3 regions of the Colwellia sp. MB02u-10 genome follow, and region 1 is predicted to be linked to each of the others. Evidence: riboswitches for the same ligand, from Rfam matches in the RefSeq annotation. Region 1 holds a riboswitch; each other region holds the start of a gene.

What was found. Region 1 has a riboswitch for cyclic di-GMP ahead of H4J59_RS07625 (molecular chaperone). Riboswitches for the same ligand answer to the same signal wherever they lie in the genome.
Region 2: it holds a riboswitch for cyclic di-GMP, as region 1 does, so the genes downstream of both, H4J59_RS02885 (DUF3718 domain-containing protein) here and H4J59_RS07625 (molecular chaperone) in region 1, are expected to answer to the same signal.
Region 3: it holds a riboswitch for cyclic di-GMP, as region 1 does, so the genes downstream of both, H4J59_RS16060 (methyl-accepting chemotaxis protein) here and H4J59_RS07625 (molecular chaperone) in region 1, are expected to answer to the same signal.

The regions. Positions count from the first base shown of each region.
Region 1 covers NZ_JACGVK010000111.1:59,445-64,688, reverse strand. Annotated here, with positions in the region: cyclic di-GMP riboswitch class I at 622-697, shown strand; gene H4J59_RS07625 (molecular chaperone) at 827-1,543, shown strand; gene H4J59_RS07620 (hypothetical protein) at 1,555-1,989, shown strand; gene H4J59_RS07615 (hypothetical protein) at 2,049-2,579, shown strand; gene H4J59_RS07610 (hypothetical protein) at 2,630-3,010, shown strand; gene H4J59_RS07605 (hypothetical protein) at 3,182-3,481, shown strand; gene H4J59_RS07600 (hypothetical protein) at 3,478-5,244, shown strand, end outside.
Region 2 covers NZ_JACGVK010000074.1:119,020-124,263, forward strand. Annotated here, with positions in the region: gene H4J59_RS02880 (patatin-like phospholipase family protein) at 1-654, opposite strand, end outside; gene H4J59_RS02885 (DUF3718 domain-containing protein) at 906-1,265, opposite strand; cyclic di-GMP riboswitch class I at 1,330-1,422, opposite strand; gene H4J59_RS02890 (3-oxoacid CoA-transferase subunit B) at 2,047-2,703, opposite strand; gene H4J59_RS02895 (CoA transferase subunit A) at 2,727-3,434, opposite strand; gene H4J59_RS02900 (hydroxymethylglutaryl-CoA lyase) at 3,546-4,463, opposite strand; gene H4J59_RS02905 (acetyl/propionyl/methylcrotonyl-CoA carboxylase subunit alpha) at 4,463-5,244, opposite strand, start outside.
Region 3 covers NZ_JACGVK010000135.1:65,858-71,101, reverse strand. Annotated here, with positions in the region: gene H4J59_RS16070 (TIR domain-containing protein) at 62-508, opposite strand; gene H4J59_RS16065 (SIR2 family protein) at 512-1,951, opposite strand; gene H4J59_RS16060 (methyl-accepting chemotaxis protein) at 2,609-4,168, opposite strand; cyclic di-GMP riboswitch class I at 4,475-4,571, opposite strand; gene H4J59_RS16055 (2OG-Fe(II) oxygenase) at 4,987-5,244, opposite strand, start outside.

The DNA.
Region 1 (5,244 bases):
TTGCGATAAGATCACATCATAAAAATGTACAATACTATTGTGTCACATTTACCGACTTGAATGTAAGTCAAAGATAATTATAAATTTTATAATTATCTTTGACTCTGAGTCGCCTATAAACCTAGTAACATTTACCTTACATTGTTTTAACTTAATTACCCAGCCGCTAGTATATTTCTCTGACATTAACTTCGCCTGCCTGTCATTATCTATTGCTTGAAATATTTTTAAGATAAGCGCTTATTTTTCTGATATAACGCTTTTTTTGTTAATCCTTTCTCTTGTCTATTTTATGAGTTTACCAGCACTAACGGTTTGATAACGACACTATAAGCTGAGCTGTACAATATAAGTTTTTAAACTGTCTAAATATCCTTAATAAGTAGCTAGCGTTAACTTACCCCCTATTGTTCAGAACTGATTACCTACCACCAGACAAATACGGGGGATACATATTATTATAAAATTTATAATAATATGTATCCCCCGTATTTGTGATATCGTTGGCTTAGTAAATATCGCAAAGCTTAATTATTGATCAGCACAAGACAAATGACATAAGTCATTATCAGATAATCGCTTTTTACCGCGGTTATATAATTTCGTTGTAATATTTATAAAGTGAATAAATCGCAAACCTAGGGAAACCTAGGGACGCAAAGCTAAAGGGCCTGTAAAATGGTAGCCAGTTGCCGAGAGTGAATAAACACTTTTGTTTCCTGAGCTATTTTTTTATCTATGGTCTTCTTTATGAGGGCCATTTTTTTTGCCTGAATTTTGTAAAATTCGTTAAAGATAAAAATGTAGCAGGAATTATTTGATTCATATGAAAAATTATTTACAAGGTGTTATTGCACTATTACTTTGCACTTATTCCATTAACAGCTTTGCTGGCTTCTCGGTTACCCGAACAAGTTTTGGTGTCAACCTTGACCAACCTGTGACCAAAGAGACCACCTTGATTAATTCAGGAAACCAAGTGGTGCGGGTCAGAGTAGATTTTGAAAAACCCAAATGGGCTAAAGATGAATACTATCTGGGAGATGATCTGGTAGCTTATCCTAAAATAGTAGTGATTCCGCCTAAGGGTAAAATACAAGTAAAAATCGCGCCAAGAATAAAAACAGATTTACAGGATGGCGAGTATGTCGCGCTGCTTGTTTTTAAAGAGATGCCTCCGAGAGGTAATGAAAACCAAGTAACTATGCTAATGAATATCGGGGTTCCCTATTACGGTCGAAAAGGCGCGCTTAAAACCGGACTGAATTTTGATGCCTTGCGGGTTGAGAAAACAGACCAAGGTTATGACTTGCTGGGAACGGCTAAAAATACCGGGAATTTTTCCTATCCGCTTGATATAGAAGTTAAGTTTTACAACAACAAAAACTTAATAAAAGAGCAAAGCTTTAAACAAGGGTTCTACCGGGCGCATTCGTTCGAGCTGAAAAAGTCAACGGAAATGGATGTTAAAGCCGACACTGCGCAGGTTGTTTTTGTTAATGAACAAATTGATTTTACCAAGAGCTTCGACTTTGAACTCTAGGAGCGCTGCACGTGAATAAAATAGCCTTTATTATGTTGTTTTTTTCAGCGTTTTCACAAGCTCAATTTGAGGAAAGAGAGGGGGTGTTTTACATCAACGGCGATGCTGTAAAAGCAATAGAGCTGTCCCTTGCTCTTTCTGCCATCGATTTTGGCGATGTTTATAACGATAGCGAAGTGGACAGTGTAGTGGTGGATTTTACTGTCAATGCAGAAAACACCTATGACTATACGGTGGAGATAAGCAATGATGACAGCACAGGCGTAGTGCAGATTTCACGCAGCTCTAGCGGAGGATACACAGCAGACAGTTTAACTTATATAGACACAGGCACGGGAGCATATCAGGCACATGAATTTTATGTTGACCTGGACACAGGAAATATGAGCGGGGACCTTGCCGCTACAGTCACTGTGATGGTTGCCTACAACGATATCGCACAATAATTTTCCGGCAATACCGCGGGAAAGTTATTTATTTTCAAGTGAAATAGAGAGAGTTCAAAATGAAAAAATTATTATCAACAACATCAAAAAAAGTATTACTAGCTACATCAATCCTAGCAATGTCATCAACAGCAATGGCTAATTCATCTGGCACATTAGATGATGAAACTGGCGTAAACTCTGTAATCAATGTGGTTGCTAAGTATATAACCCCTATCACTGTTGGGCTAAATTTAACAGATATCGACTTTGGGGATGTTTACACTGATTCTGATGTTACAGTTCAAAATATTACTGCTGACGTGCAGGGTGAATTTGGAGAAACATTCACCTATTCAATTGCACCAAGTGGCACTGCCGGATTGCTGGTGATAGGTGGAACTGATACGGGTGCTACTACTGTGCCGTTCGATGCTGATACAAGCACAGCAGCAGAGCTTAACTTCACTGTTGATCTTGATACATCGAAGCTTACACCTGATACAGATGTTTCTGAGACCGTTACGTTCACTGTTTACTATGATGCTATTGCAAATACAGGCACTACACCAAATGGTGATTATGTAGCACCAACTGCTAACGCTTCTTAATTAAGATTAAGGCAGCCTATGGCTGCCTTTTATCATCCGGCTGCACAGCAATGAACAAACTTCTATTTTTTTTACTGTTTCTCTATTCAGCATTGGTTTTTCCTCTGGAGATTGTCGGGGTGAAAAATGCTCAATTAAAAGATCTCTTGCTCTATAACGGTAGCAGACTGGAGGTTACTCCTGAACAGGGGGTGATTATCTCTGTAAAGGGGATCGAAAATAAAAGGGTAATGATACAAATTAAGGCCACCGGCGCTATCTATCTGACTTCAGGGGTTAGAATAGACAATCTCAAGGCTAAAAACCCGATTATCAGACTCGATGAATACGGCGAAGGACAGTTTGAAATAGGCTTTACTCTGCTGGGAGAAAAAAATGTCAGCGGCAAACACAGAAAACAGATTAAATATGATATTGAATATCTAGACTAGCTGAATAACCTACCCATTTACCATTTTCTATCTGGTTGTATTCAACTATTCAAACAGTTCAACTTCAAGTTACGCTTCGCTTAATAAAGCTAAGATCTCCATCGGTAGATTATATTGCTAGATATTACAGGCAGCTCAGAGTAGATTAATCACTATAAGGCAGGTTCAGTTTTGTATATCACTACGTCTCCGTTTTTACCTGATCCGTTCACTATTCTGAATGATTTAGCCGCTAACCTAAATAAAGCTAAGCAACAAGACTTGTCCACCAAGAAAGCTTCTGCCAGAAAAAATAATTCATTGCTATTACCATTCTCTGACTTCTTATTAAAAGTCGTCTGCTGCTGTGATTATTTTCCCGTTGAAAAATTAACTGTTCAAAATCTCATTAAAGCGCATGCAAAAAAACCGACTTATTATGTAATTCTCTTCGCGGCAGTGCTTTCCGTACTGACATTGTGGAAAGAATGATCTTGATAAGAGCGGCATGGCTTATGTTATCTAGCCTTCTTTTTTGTTCTTCCGCTTTTTCCAACGTTCAGGATGACTATTTTGAAAATATGATCACTCTTCAGGTGCACAGCTACCTGCAGCAGGAATTTGTTGAGGTAATGAGCGACTATGACGGCGGTATTTACCTGGATATCGAAGGCTTTTTAGAGCTTACCGAGCTCACTGAATATACTCAGCTTTCTATCGATCAGGGAAAAAACACACGGCTGATGGCGGGCAGCCTGTTTCCCGACAGGCAGGATGACTATTTTGAAAATATGATCACTCTTCAGGTGGGCAGTTACCTGCAGCAGGAATTTGTTGAGGTAATGAGCGACTATGACGGCGGTATCTATCTGGATATTGAAGGTTTTTTAGAGCTTACCGAGCTCACTGAATATACTCAGCTTTCCATTGATAAAGACAAGATCACACTACTGATGGCGGGCAGCCTGTTTCCCGACAGGCAGCAGCGGCGGATAATAACCGAGCTGAAAATGCTTAACCGTATAGAAGTCGATGGCAGGTTGTATATTGAGAAGGAGACTATTGCTGAGCTTCTCCCCCTAAAAGGCGTTAAGTGGATAGCGGAAAAATACACGTTGAAAATATCACCAGATTTCAATCTGCCGCTGGATAATAGGGTAAACGCGGAAAGAAGAAAGCGCAACATAGAAGCGGATAAAAATAACCAGCAAGCCGCTTCGAAGAACGACCTGTTTATGAAAGCGGATCGTAGGATGATTGACCTTGGCATGCTTAAGCTCAGGTATGATATCAATGATTTTAGCAATTATTTTAAGAAAGAGGAGACAAAGGGAAATCTGGAGATGGAATACAGCTCCCAACTGCTCTACGGTGATTTTAATGTCAGGCACAATCTTTACGCCAGTGGAGAGCTGCAGGATATCAGCCTGAAATATCCTTACCTGCTTAAGGATAAAACCGTCACTCTTGGTGATAACTATGTCACGGGCAACGATATCTTGGGTTATAACGGTAAAATCCGCGGGATATCAGTCAGTAACAACGACTACAGTGTAAAGCGTTCCGGCAGGGAACTCACTATAAGAGGGGCGGCGCCCAAGAACTCAATGGTTGAAATCTATCAAAACGGCAAGGTAGTAGACTATCAAACGGTGGAAGGAAAGGAGTATCAGTTTACTCTGGATATGAGAAGTCAAAAAGATGCCTTCAAGATAAAGATATATGACAGAAACGGTGTCCTCATTGAGGAAGAAAGTATCAATGTGATGTCGGGACATGATTTTCTCTCGCAGGGAAAGTGGGATTATGATTTTTTCTATGGTCAAAACACAGGCGGAGAAAACCTTTCCTGGGATGATAAGAAATATGGCATCGCTTACGGCTTGACCAACAACCTCACCTATTCCTTTAACTATTACGATACCCGCAATGAAGACAAGCTGTATCGATATGCAAAGCACTACGCGGGATACCGTTTTTCAACTTTAGCTGTGCCCTTAGTCATAAATTTTTCCTATTATGATTCTCTGGAAGACCCCAGCGAGGGTTATATCACCGAATTGGAAACCGAGCTATTTTCTCAACAATTTTATTACAGTTATGAGCAGTACAGTAATCGATTGGCTCAGGATGAAAGTAAGGAAAGCTACCAGGAAGCTGAGATAAGCGGGGATTATGGCCGAAGTGATTATTTTGTCCGGTTTTCAACTAAGAAGTACCTGAACAGGATAAAGCAGAAATACGATACGGGCTTA
Region 2 (5,244 bases), on a different contig from region 1:
GTGAACTGAACCATCGCCTAAATGATGGCGTTGTATTTTTTCTGACGGAAAAACTAACGGAATGGCGGCTGATGCCATTAGATGTTGGCTGTTTAATTGTGTAGGCTCGCCCCGTCGCTTTGCTCTAAACCAAGGCGAAATAGACGCTTCTGATTGAAAGAAACTAATCGAGTCACCGCTGGAATAACTTGATGCTGTCACCGATACTGCGGAGAGATAACCGCGTCTAATATTGGTATCTATTCGGCTAAAATCTACTACGGTTTCAAGCAGTTGCCTAAGCGGCGCGTTGTTTAATAAGCTTCGGGCACTTTTATTGGCATAATCTGCCTGAAAGTTACCTACAACACCACCGATTAAATGACTAAACACACGCATGGGATCTGTATGATAAATTCTTTCAGGATCGAGGTTTTTCCAGATCCACTCCAACTTTTTGACCGCCAATTGAAAACATGAGGCATAACAAGCTAACGCAGTTGAGTTGATAGCACCTGCTGAAGTACCACAAATGATTGGAAAAGGCACACCATGACTGCGTGGCATAAATTTAGCTATCGCAGACAAAACACCGACCTGATAGGCGGCACGTGCGCCTCCACCGGTTAATACTAAAGCGTTATTACTGTTGATGTAGCTACGTTTATTCGTCATTAATTAAACCGATGTTATTAAAGTCGAGCGTGATTTTAATCAGTTTTCTATAGGGTGGCTAGTTGAAATGAATAATATTTTCTTGTCAGTGCAGGTTAATAGAAAAAAGGCCAGCAAATGCTAGCCTTTTAATGACATAAGAATTATTGACTAGTAAAACATTGAACTTATAGCCATTGAAATAAAACATTTCTCATGTATTTAATTCAATAGCTATTATCTTGAGTATATGACTACAGGAAAATAAACTGCTAACCACCAACCCGTTCGTTTGCAGCGTCGATTAATGGTTGCGATCCATGTTGAATAAGGGTTAGGTTTTCAGAAACAACGCCCCTTGGTAATTTACTAATCATCAAAGAGCCTGTTTCAACTGACCCCCTGGTAGCAGCAAATTCTAACAAGTTTTGACCGTTACATTTAATCTCTGAAAAGATATCGCGAATTCTTAATCTATGTGCCTTTAAGAATGAACGCATACGTCTTTTGTCGTCTGCAGCAACATACTCACATATACTTAGTGCAATGTCAGCAGCTTGCGCTTTCGGCGTTGATACAATTGACGCCATTGTTAAAGCAGCAATGGTAGTAACTAGTAATAATTTTTTCATTTTAATAACCTTTTATAAAACAAATAGAGTTAATAAAAGAAAAACCACAAGATGTACCTAATAACACGGAGACTCCGCTGTCATAGATAAAGAGAGTATTATCCTTAGACCGGTGGTTTTGCGTAACACGTTTTCGCGTATTTTGCCTTTTCTTTGTTAGTGTAATTATCACTAAAGTCGTAGTTAATTGCAACCCAAGGGTTACAATTTATGGGTATTTAACAGCTAGTTGACTTAATTGTTTTACAAATGGCGACTTTACAAGCTTTACCTATAACGTTACTGATTTTGAAGCGATTTTTATTGGAATTTAAGACATTAAGTCAAAAGTTCTAGCCGTTATCTACAATAGCTATCGTGTGCAACTAATGCCTTGCTTGACGTCAGTTTGGCAGTATAAACCTGGTGAGTTTTGTGCAGAGAGAGCAAGTTAGAGGCATGGCCGTAATAACTATCTCACTAATTTTTTGATCATTTACCAAGTTAAAGCAACCCTCTACTGCGTTATTTACTTAATAATTAGAGCGACTAGTTATTAAATAAATGTCTTGTATTTTTCTGCTTGTTCTTCATATAGAGAAGAACAGTTAATTGATACAATGGATGAAGTGCTATTTTTGGCTTAAATCGTGATAAATAATTAAATATTAATATTTTTCATATATCAATATAAGTGATGACAACAAGAGTGACTTCAGCTAACTCTAAATCGAATACAAAAAGGGGGCCGCAGCCCCTCAGTTTATATATTGTCATTCATTATCAACTGCTGGTTATCGCTTTATAATTGCATCTCAGGTACGTCGCCTTCAACAACAAGTTCACCTTCAGTTAATGATATTATTTCTGCGACCGACACGCCAGGTGCACGCTCTAATAAGTAAAATTTGCCATTTTTTATTTCAATAAAAGCCAGATCAGTTAACACTCTTTTAATACAGCCTTTACCGGTTAACGGCAGTGTACAATTACTTAACAACTTAGACACACCATGCTTAGAGGCGTGGGTCATGGTCACAATAATATTGTCTGCACCGGCGACTAAATCCATCGCACCGCCCATACCTTTAATTAACTTACCAGGGATCATGTAAGAGGCAATATTACCATTTACATCAACCTCAAAGGCGCCTAAAACGGTTAAATCAACGTGACCGCCTCTGATCATGGCAAATGATTCTGCTGAGTCAAAAATTGATGCGCCTTTTGCCATCGTCACTGTTTGTTTACCCGCATTGATCAGATCGGCGTCAATTTCTGCTTCGGTGGGAAATTGTCCCATGCCTAGTAAGCCGTTTTCAGACTGCAGCATGACTTCGATCCCTTCGGGAATATAGTTTGCCACTAAGGTTGGAATACCTATACCTAAGTTAACGTAGTAACCGTCTTGTAATTCTTGTGCTACCCGCTGTGCTAGTTGTTCTCTTGTTAAAGCCATAAATTACTCCTTACTAACACTGATTATTCTGAGTCGCTACGAACAGTGCGCTGTTCAATGCGTTTTTCGAATGTACCTAAGATTAAGCGATTAACATAAATGCCTGGCGTATGAATGTGATCAGGGTCTAATTCGCCTGGCTCCACAATCTCTTCTACTTCTACTACGGTTATTTTACCTGCGGTTGCCGCCATAGGATTGAAGTTACGCGCGGTTTTTCTAAACACTAAGTTGCCATAACGATCGGCTTTCCACGCTTTTACAATAGCAAAATCGCCTTTAATTGCCGGTTCTAAAATATAATGCCGACCGTCAAATTCACGTTCTTCTTTGCCTTCGGCTACTGGTGTGCCATAGCCTGTAGCCGTAAAAAAAGCTGGAATACCAGCACCGCCAGCACGCATTTTTTCTGCTAAAGTGCCTTGTGGTGTCAATTCAACTTCGAGCTCACCGTTCATCATCTGACGTTCGAACTCAGCATTTTCACCAACGTAAGAGGCGATAATTTTTTTGATTTGACGGTCAGGCAGTAAAATGCCGAGACCAAAATCGTCTACACCGCAGTTATTTGAAACCAGGGTTAAGCCTTTAGTACCTTTACGCTGAATTTCGCGTATTAAATTTTCAGGAATACCACATAAACCAAAACCACCAGCAATTACGGTCATATTGTCTTCAAGACCAGCCATTGCTTCTTCATAGCTTGACACTACTTTGTCAAATCCTGCCATTATTTGCTCCTCAATATTAATGTTTAATTTATATTTTATTCGCTGATGTAGGTAATGCTCACGATCAACGCCAGGTAATTTTTTAGTTAACTTTTTAGTCTATATTTTAGATTATTTTGCACGATAGGCTATCGAGACTTTTGATAACGGCGCCTTGCCTAATTTGTCGCTAATAAACCATCCTGCAGCCAGTAATTTGTCAAAATCAATATTAGTTTTTATACCTAAGCCATTGAGCATATATAACACGTCTTCAGTGGCGACATTGCCTGATGCCCCCTTAGCATATGGGCAACCACCAAGACCTGCAATAGCACTATCGACTACCTTTACGCCCATAGCAAGTGCCGCGTAAATATTGGTCAAAGCCTGTCCATAGGTATCATGAAAGTGCACAGCTAGCTTATCAACGGGGACTTTAGCACTAACAGCCTGTAACATTTTTTGGACACTGGCTGGCGTACCAACACCAATGGTGTCGCCAAGTGATATTTCGTAACAGCCCATTTTATATAACTTTTCTGCAACTTCTGCTACTTTTTCTGCTGCAATATCACCATCGTAAGGACAGCCAACTACACAAGAGACATAGCCACGCACACGAATGTCGGCAGCTTTTGCAGCTTGCATAATGGATTCAAAACGTTGCAAACTTTCATCAATCGAGCAATTAATGTTTTTCTGACTAAAGGCTTCTGATGCCGCGCCAAAAATAGCGACCTCATTGGCATTCACCGCCATTGCCGCTTCAAAGCCTTTCATATTTGGCGTTAATGCGGCGTAGGTAACACCGCTTTTGCGCTTAATACCTTTGAAAACATCACTAGAAGTGGCCATTTGTGGCACCCATTTAGGCGAGACAAAACTGCCGCTTTCAATGTAGCTGACACCGGCGTCGGCTAACTTTTCAATTAACGCTATTTTATCTTCTGCGCTAATCTGTAGTTTTTCATTTTGTAGACCATCACGTGGACCCACCTCAACTATTTTTACTAAGTTCGGTAATGAAAATTGAGCAATATCGGTCATTATGCCTCCTCTGCGGTAAAGGCGATTAATTCAGCACCGCCGTCAACCATATCACCATCTTTATAATATAGAACATCTACAACACCATTGCTCGGCGCGCGAATGGTATGCTCCATCTTCATTGCCTCCATAATCATCAAGGGTTGATTTGCAATCACGTTATCGCCGGCTTTTACTAATACTGACACCATAGTACCGTTCATGGGCGCAAGTAAACCACCATGGTTATCATCAGCACTATTATCGCCACAGTCAGGCAACATATGGGTAAAATTGAACACACCATTTTGATGGAACAGGCTAATTTGGTTAGCATTTTTTGCAATCGTTGCATGACTGCGGTAGCCGTCAATACTGGCGTATAAAGTCTCGTTTTCAATGCGACCTTGACAGTCAACGGTTTGGCCATCAACTGAGATTAAGTAATAACTACCACTACCTTGACGCTTTTGCTCGACTATAATCGGGTATTCTGTGCCATTATGAGCCAATACCATGTGATGAATATTTGCTTCATTTAAGCGCCAAGCATTTGTCATATTCCAAGGTGAGAATGGGTCGTTGGTTTTTGTGGCCTTTGCTTGTGCTTGCTGAGCTTGTGACAACACTAAATAAAGCGCCGCCATCGGCAGTTCGCCCGCAAGGGATTGCTCGTTGTCATGAAATATTACAGCTTGATTTTTTTCAATAAAACTGGTGTCGATATCCGCGTTAACAAATGGCGCACAAGTGGCTAAATTATAAAGAAAATCGATATTGGTTGTCACACCACTAATACGAT
Region 3 (5,244 bases), on a different contig from region 1:
TGAACGGAGTGAAAACAGCCCACTTTATTTTTTCCGTTTGAAGTTCTTATAAGCCAATAATTTATCGGCCTGCAGCTTTTGCCGCGGCTTCGATCCAATCGCCCATATTTTTATATCCATCATCTTTGTTCCACCTATAACTCTTATATGAATTAGGTAGCATCCAATCTCCTTTCGTTGATGTGTTTCCGTCTTTGTTCTTAATTTTACTTATATCAATTTCTAATAAACCTTTCCCAAGCTCAATACTTTTTTCTATTTCATATTTGACCCATTTACTTTTACAAGTCTTTGAACCTACTAAAACTACTGTGACGGAGCAGCCACTCAATTGTCCATCAATCCATTTTTTTATATTTGCATCTGTTTGTTTTTTTACCTTTTCCCATTCAGCAGAATCAAAAAAACCAGAGCTTTTTCTGTCTTGAGTAACCCAACTATTCCTAACAACATTTGCTCGCCAGTTATCTTCTGAAAACTGGAAACTAAAAAATACTTTTCTAGCCATGCTTTATACTCCTTTACTTTTTATATTAATAATCTGGATGATCAAATCAATTAGTTCTTCAGTCTTAATCTGGCGATCGCCAAGTTTTTCGAAAAGCAGCTTCATCTCTTTTGAAATGTTCGTGTCTTTCTGCATTTTGGAGTTTTGTTCATTCCATAGCTGCTCAGCCATATAGCCTGTAGCACCAATAGGGATTAAAAATAACCCTTTATTTTTTGCAATTTCATACTCTTCACGCATTCCATTAGATAAAATAACATCATCACCACTTAGCTTGTTACCAAACATGAATAAAGCAATACCCGCATGATCTATCATGTCTTCTCTATATTTCGTCCATAAAGCAGATAAAGATAACTCTCCTTCCGTCGATTGTGGGAAAGGTCGCAAAACAAGTTGATCTTCAACCTTGGCTTTTGGGGTGGTGAACGTCTGCTCTAATACACCTGAGATTACAGAACTCCCAATACCTAAGCCAAAACCAGAAACAACGCGCATACATTGGGACACTAGAGACCTACTTAAGCTATACACAAAACCCAGGGCTTCTCTTTCATCCATTTCCCCATATTCATGTGCTGCGCCGGAAATGAAAATAGTTTTAGATTTATAGTTCTGCTCTAGACGAAGTAACAAATCTGTAATTTCAGAAAAAGCATTGACTAGTATTGTTTTGACATTGAACCTTTCTAAATCTTTGATGAAGTAATTTTGCTTTATTTTTTTGTACTCAAAATCAGCTAAAATTTCATTTTCTTCTTGCTCAGTAGCTTTGATAAAACAATAGTGCCGCCTTTGGCTACCTTCATACGCAACTCTAACTCTGCTAAGGATGTAGTCCAAATTTGGATCGGTAAAACTAAAGCCAATAAATATAAAAGTTTTAGAAATCAAATCGCTTTTCAAATTAGCCAAGTATTGGTCCATTTTTACGTGATAACGTTCATAGTCATCCTTGGTCAAAACCGCTTGGTTTGCATGTTCGACATCACCGTGCATTTTATACACAACAGCATCACGTCTTGGCTTAGTTGTTGATAGATGATCTTTTGTATATTTAACATCTGCTATTTTTCCAGATCTATCTAGAGCAGACTCAATCATCTTGTCATAATTTGTAGTCCAATAAGTTCGAATTGGAAGCCGACAAAGGATTTTATGATTTTCTGTTTCTAATGCTTCTCGTGAGAACTCCTCTATAAGCCTTTGATTTAGCTGGCTACGGTTGTTTCCATTATCATTGCAGTGGAATTGTGCAAGCGCAACCAAATCGCTTTCTTTGTCAACATCTAAACCAAGTTCATCCGCTATTGGTCTAAGCAATTCAGCCCAATTAACAAAACCAGCTCCTGCCGACATTCCTGCTCCAGCAAATACCGCCACGTTCTCTTCAGGAAGTTCTTTACCTACATCTCGCAAAAACGCTTTCTTCTTTAGATCCATTAATATTCTCTCAATTTGATGCAAAAGTACGATGGCTTCAACAGCTTATTATGTACCCATCTGAGTAACACGCGCACCACAAATAACATTAAATTAACATTAATATCCTATACTTTCAAAGCATTAGAATCTGGTAATGCTAAATCCCATGTATATTAAGGCATGTTACTAAGACCTCTCAGTAATACAACCTGAACAAAAAAAAACAAAAAACATATTTAATTCAGGTAGTTAAGTTAATTTATTTAGTGTTGATTATAATAAATACTGTCTTACTAAGACGCCTTAGTAACACACCTAAAAAATCATACTGACTTCCATATAAAATGGCATCACAGCGTTTACGCTAGTAGTTAATTCATTAGAAAATATAGGGCAAGATTTTTAGCTGGAATGCTAGGAAGGCAGATTCGAGACATTAGCTTTTAAAAAGACTTAACACTTCGGAATAGTTATATCCAAACTCCTATCATGAATACCTGAAGAAATACTTTTTGATAGAAGTGAGTTTCTTACAAAGCTGTGCTATTGCAAAAGCCCATTTTTGAGGGAGAGACACCAACTAGGTCTGAAATAACAAAGGGGCTACATCACCGCTCTTACGCATCCATTCATACGTGCGTAAGAGCGTGCTTCATGTACGTCATGAGGGTAATATTATATTTTGAAAGACCCAACATGGTGATCTAAAGCGAGCGCAAGCTCCTCTAATTGTTTGCTGGTTTTTTCTAACGCATAGCTCGCATTTAAGCCTTCTTTAACAGAGCTGTCAACGGTATCCATATTGACATTAATTTCATTGGCAACACTTGACTGCTGGCCAGTGGCGGTTGCAACTTGCGTATTCACATCCAGTATCATTGATACTTGTTCTGATATATCGTCAAGCATTTCCTGAGCATTTTGCGTTGTTTTAGCGCTGTCGACTGCGAGAGACTTACTACTATCCATCGCAATTACTGCATTTTTTGCTTCATTTTGTAACTGGTCGATCATTGTTTGGATTTCATCGGTAGACGATGCTGTTTTACTCGCAAGACTTCTTACTTCATCGGCCACCACACTAAACCCTCGACCAGCATCCCCTGCTCGAGCGGCCTCAATCGCAGCATTGAGTGCAAGAAGATTAGTTTGCTCTGAAATGCTTCTAATAACGTCCAGTATAGAACCTATAGACTGCGTTTTTTTCGCTAGCGAGGTGATCACCAATGACATATCTGTCATCTCATCGCCAAGATTATTAATCGTCATAATAGATTTTTGTAGCGTTTGTCGCCCACTCTGGATCCCGTTATTCGCTTTTTGTGCTGAATCTACCGCACTAGTGGCATTGTGAGATATGTCATTAATAGTCGCTATCATTTGAGACATAGAGGTTACGACGACTAAAGATTGACCACTTTGCTCTTCACCTCTTGATAGCGCTTGCAAAGATTGACTGCGAATTTCTGTCGCTGAGCGAGCTAAATCTATACCTGTTTGGACTGTTTTAGAAATTATCTTATTGATGTTATTTACAAATATATTAAAATCAGAAGCGATCTTGGCTATCTCATCTGAGCCTTGTACGGGTAATCTAACGGTAAGATCACCATCTCCTTTAGAGATGTCTTGTAATGCTTTTTGCAAGCCCGAAAGTGGCTTAACAAATCTAGCCAATAACAAAACAAGTACGCATACACATATTACAAAGATGACTAGGATTGAGATCAACAGAGTCAACATAATATCCTCAACCGCTTCACTTACTTCTGTGATAGGAATACCTATATCAAAAGCACCAAAGAGCTCACCATCAACATGAACAGGAACCATAATATCGTAGACCCAAACTTGCTGTATTTCTGCATACCATTTCGAAAATTGTGACTTTCCTTTGCTTGCCCCCTCGAGGGTATAACTGTCTTTATAAATCTTACCTAATTTTTGTTTATCGCTATGTGCAATGGCTTTAATGTTTTTATCAATAACCACTGCGTAGGAAATATCTGGCCGTTCTTTGAGAGAGGTCATTAATGCTTGTAAATCATGCAAGGGTTTCGAAGATGTGCGCAACACATACGCAACATTGTTTGCGATTAAAGCAGCCTGCGCTTGGGATTTTTTTAAGATAATATTATCTATCTCTTGATTTGAGATAAAATAGGTCGCGGTTATACTCGTTACTGCGGCTATAGCAAACATGATACAAACTGTAATTAATATCATTTTTTTCATTGTGAATATCCTTGGGAAATCGATAACAATCAAGGTTTAAAATCAAACTGATCCTAAAACATTTAACCATGGTGTGAAGAAAATTTTAACAGAGGGACTGACTTAAGCTGAACTATATAGCGCGGGTTAATTTGTCACTAACCACAGCATGATTTGGCGTTGACACTAGTAAGATAAAAAACACAAGGGCATGATATTTTATACAATGAAATGGCATATATTGTTGGTTCCAGAATAATTTGAATAATGTGGATAATTTGAATTGTCTTGTTCAAGAAACTAGTATTGGCAGGTAGATTTGCCGGTTCAGGTAACTCCGCTGCCATAACGTTAAACGCTTTAGACCGGTAGTTTTTGCGTTTTAAAGTTTTAAAGTTTTAGGTGAAAGTTGCCCTTATTAAAACCATACAGTAAATTAATTCTATTGTTCCTTGCTGGGCAAGTCAATACTATTGGCTTAATACTTGCTGTATGGATATATATAATTGTTTTTGACCGTAAGTTCACTGGCTCTGAACGACTCTTATTTTGATAGGATAGTGCGGGCTGTAATGGTTTAATGAAACTGGAATAATTTATAGCTTAAAATCTTTCCAGTGTTAGTTGACCATTACAAACCTCATGTTAAATTTTAGCCTTCAGTTGACCTAAAGAGCGGCCGATAGCTAGCTTGCGCTTAACGCGTATAATGGTCAGCTACCCATTTTAGCTAATATTTGTTCGGCTGTCATAAGTGCAGCCTTGGGTTTGAGGCCTCTACGTTCTTCTCTAAGCTGCTACCCCACTTGCTAGTAGGTGGCCAAATTAACTATGCCACTTCACAACTCAAATAAAACATCACTACGGATTATATATTTAACTCCCTCACTAATCGGCACTGAACTGTGTATGTAACTTAAAGGATGCATGCCATGCGGAAAGCACAATATACTGCCGGCAGGGGTTCGAATATCAACATGACTAACCTTACCCCCCGCTGTTGTCGGTTTAGTAGGATCATCCGCATTGACCATAAAACGTGTTTCACCACCTTCGAAGCCTTCACTTAATAGTATTAAAAAGCTCATTTGGCTATA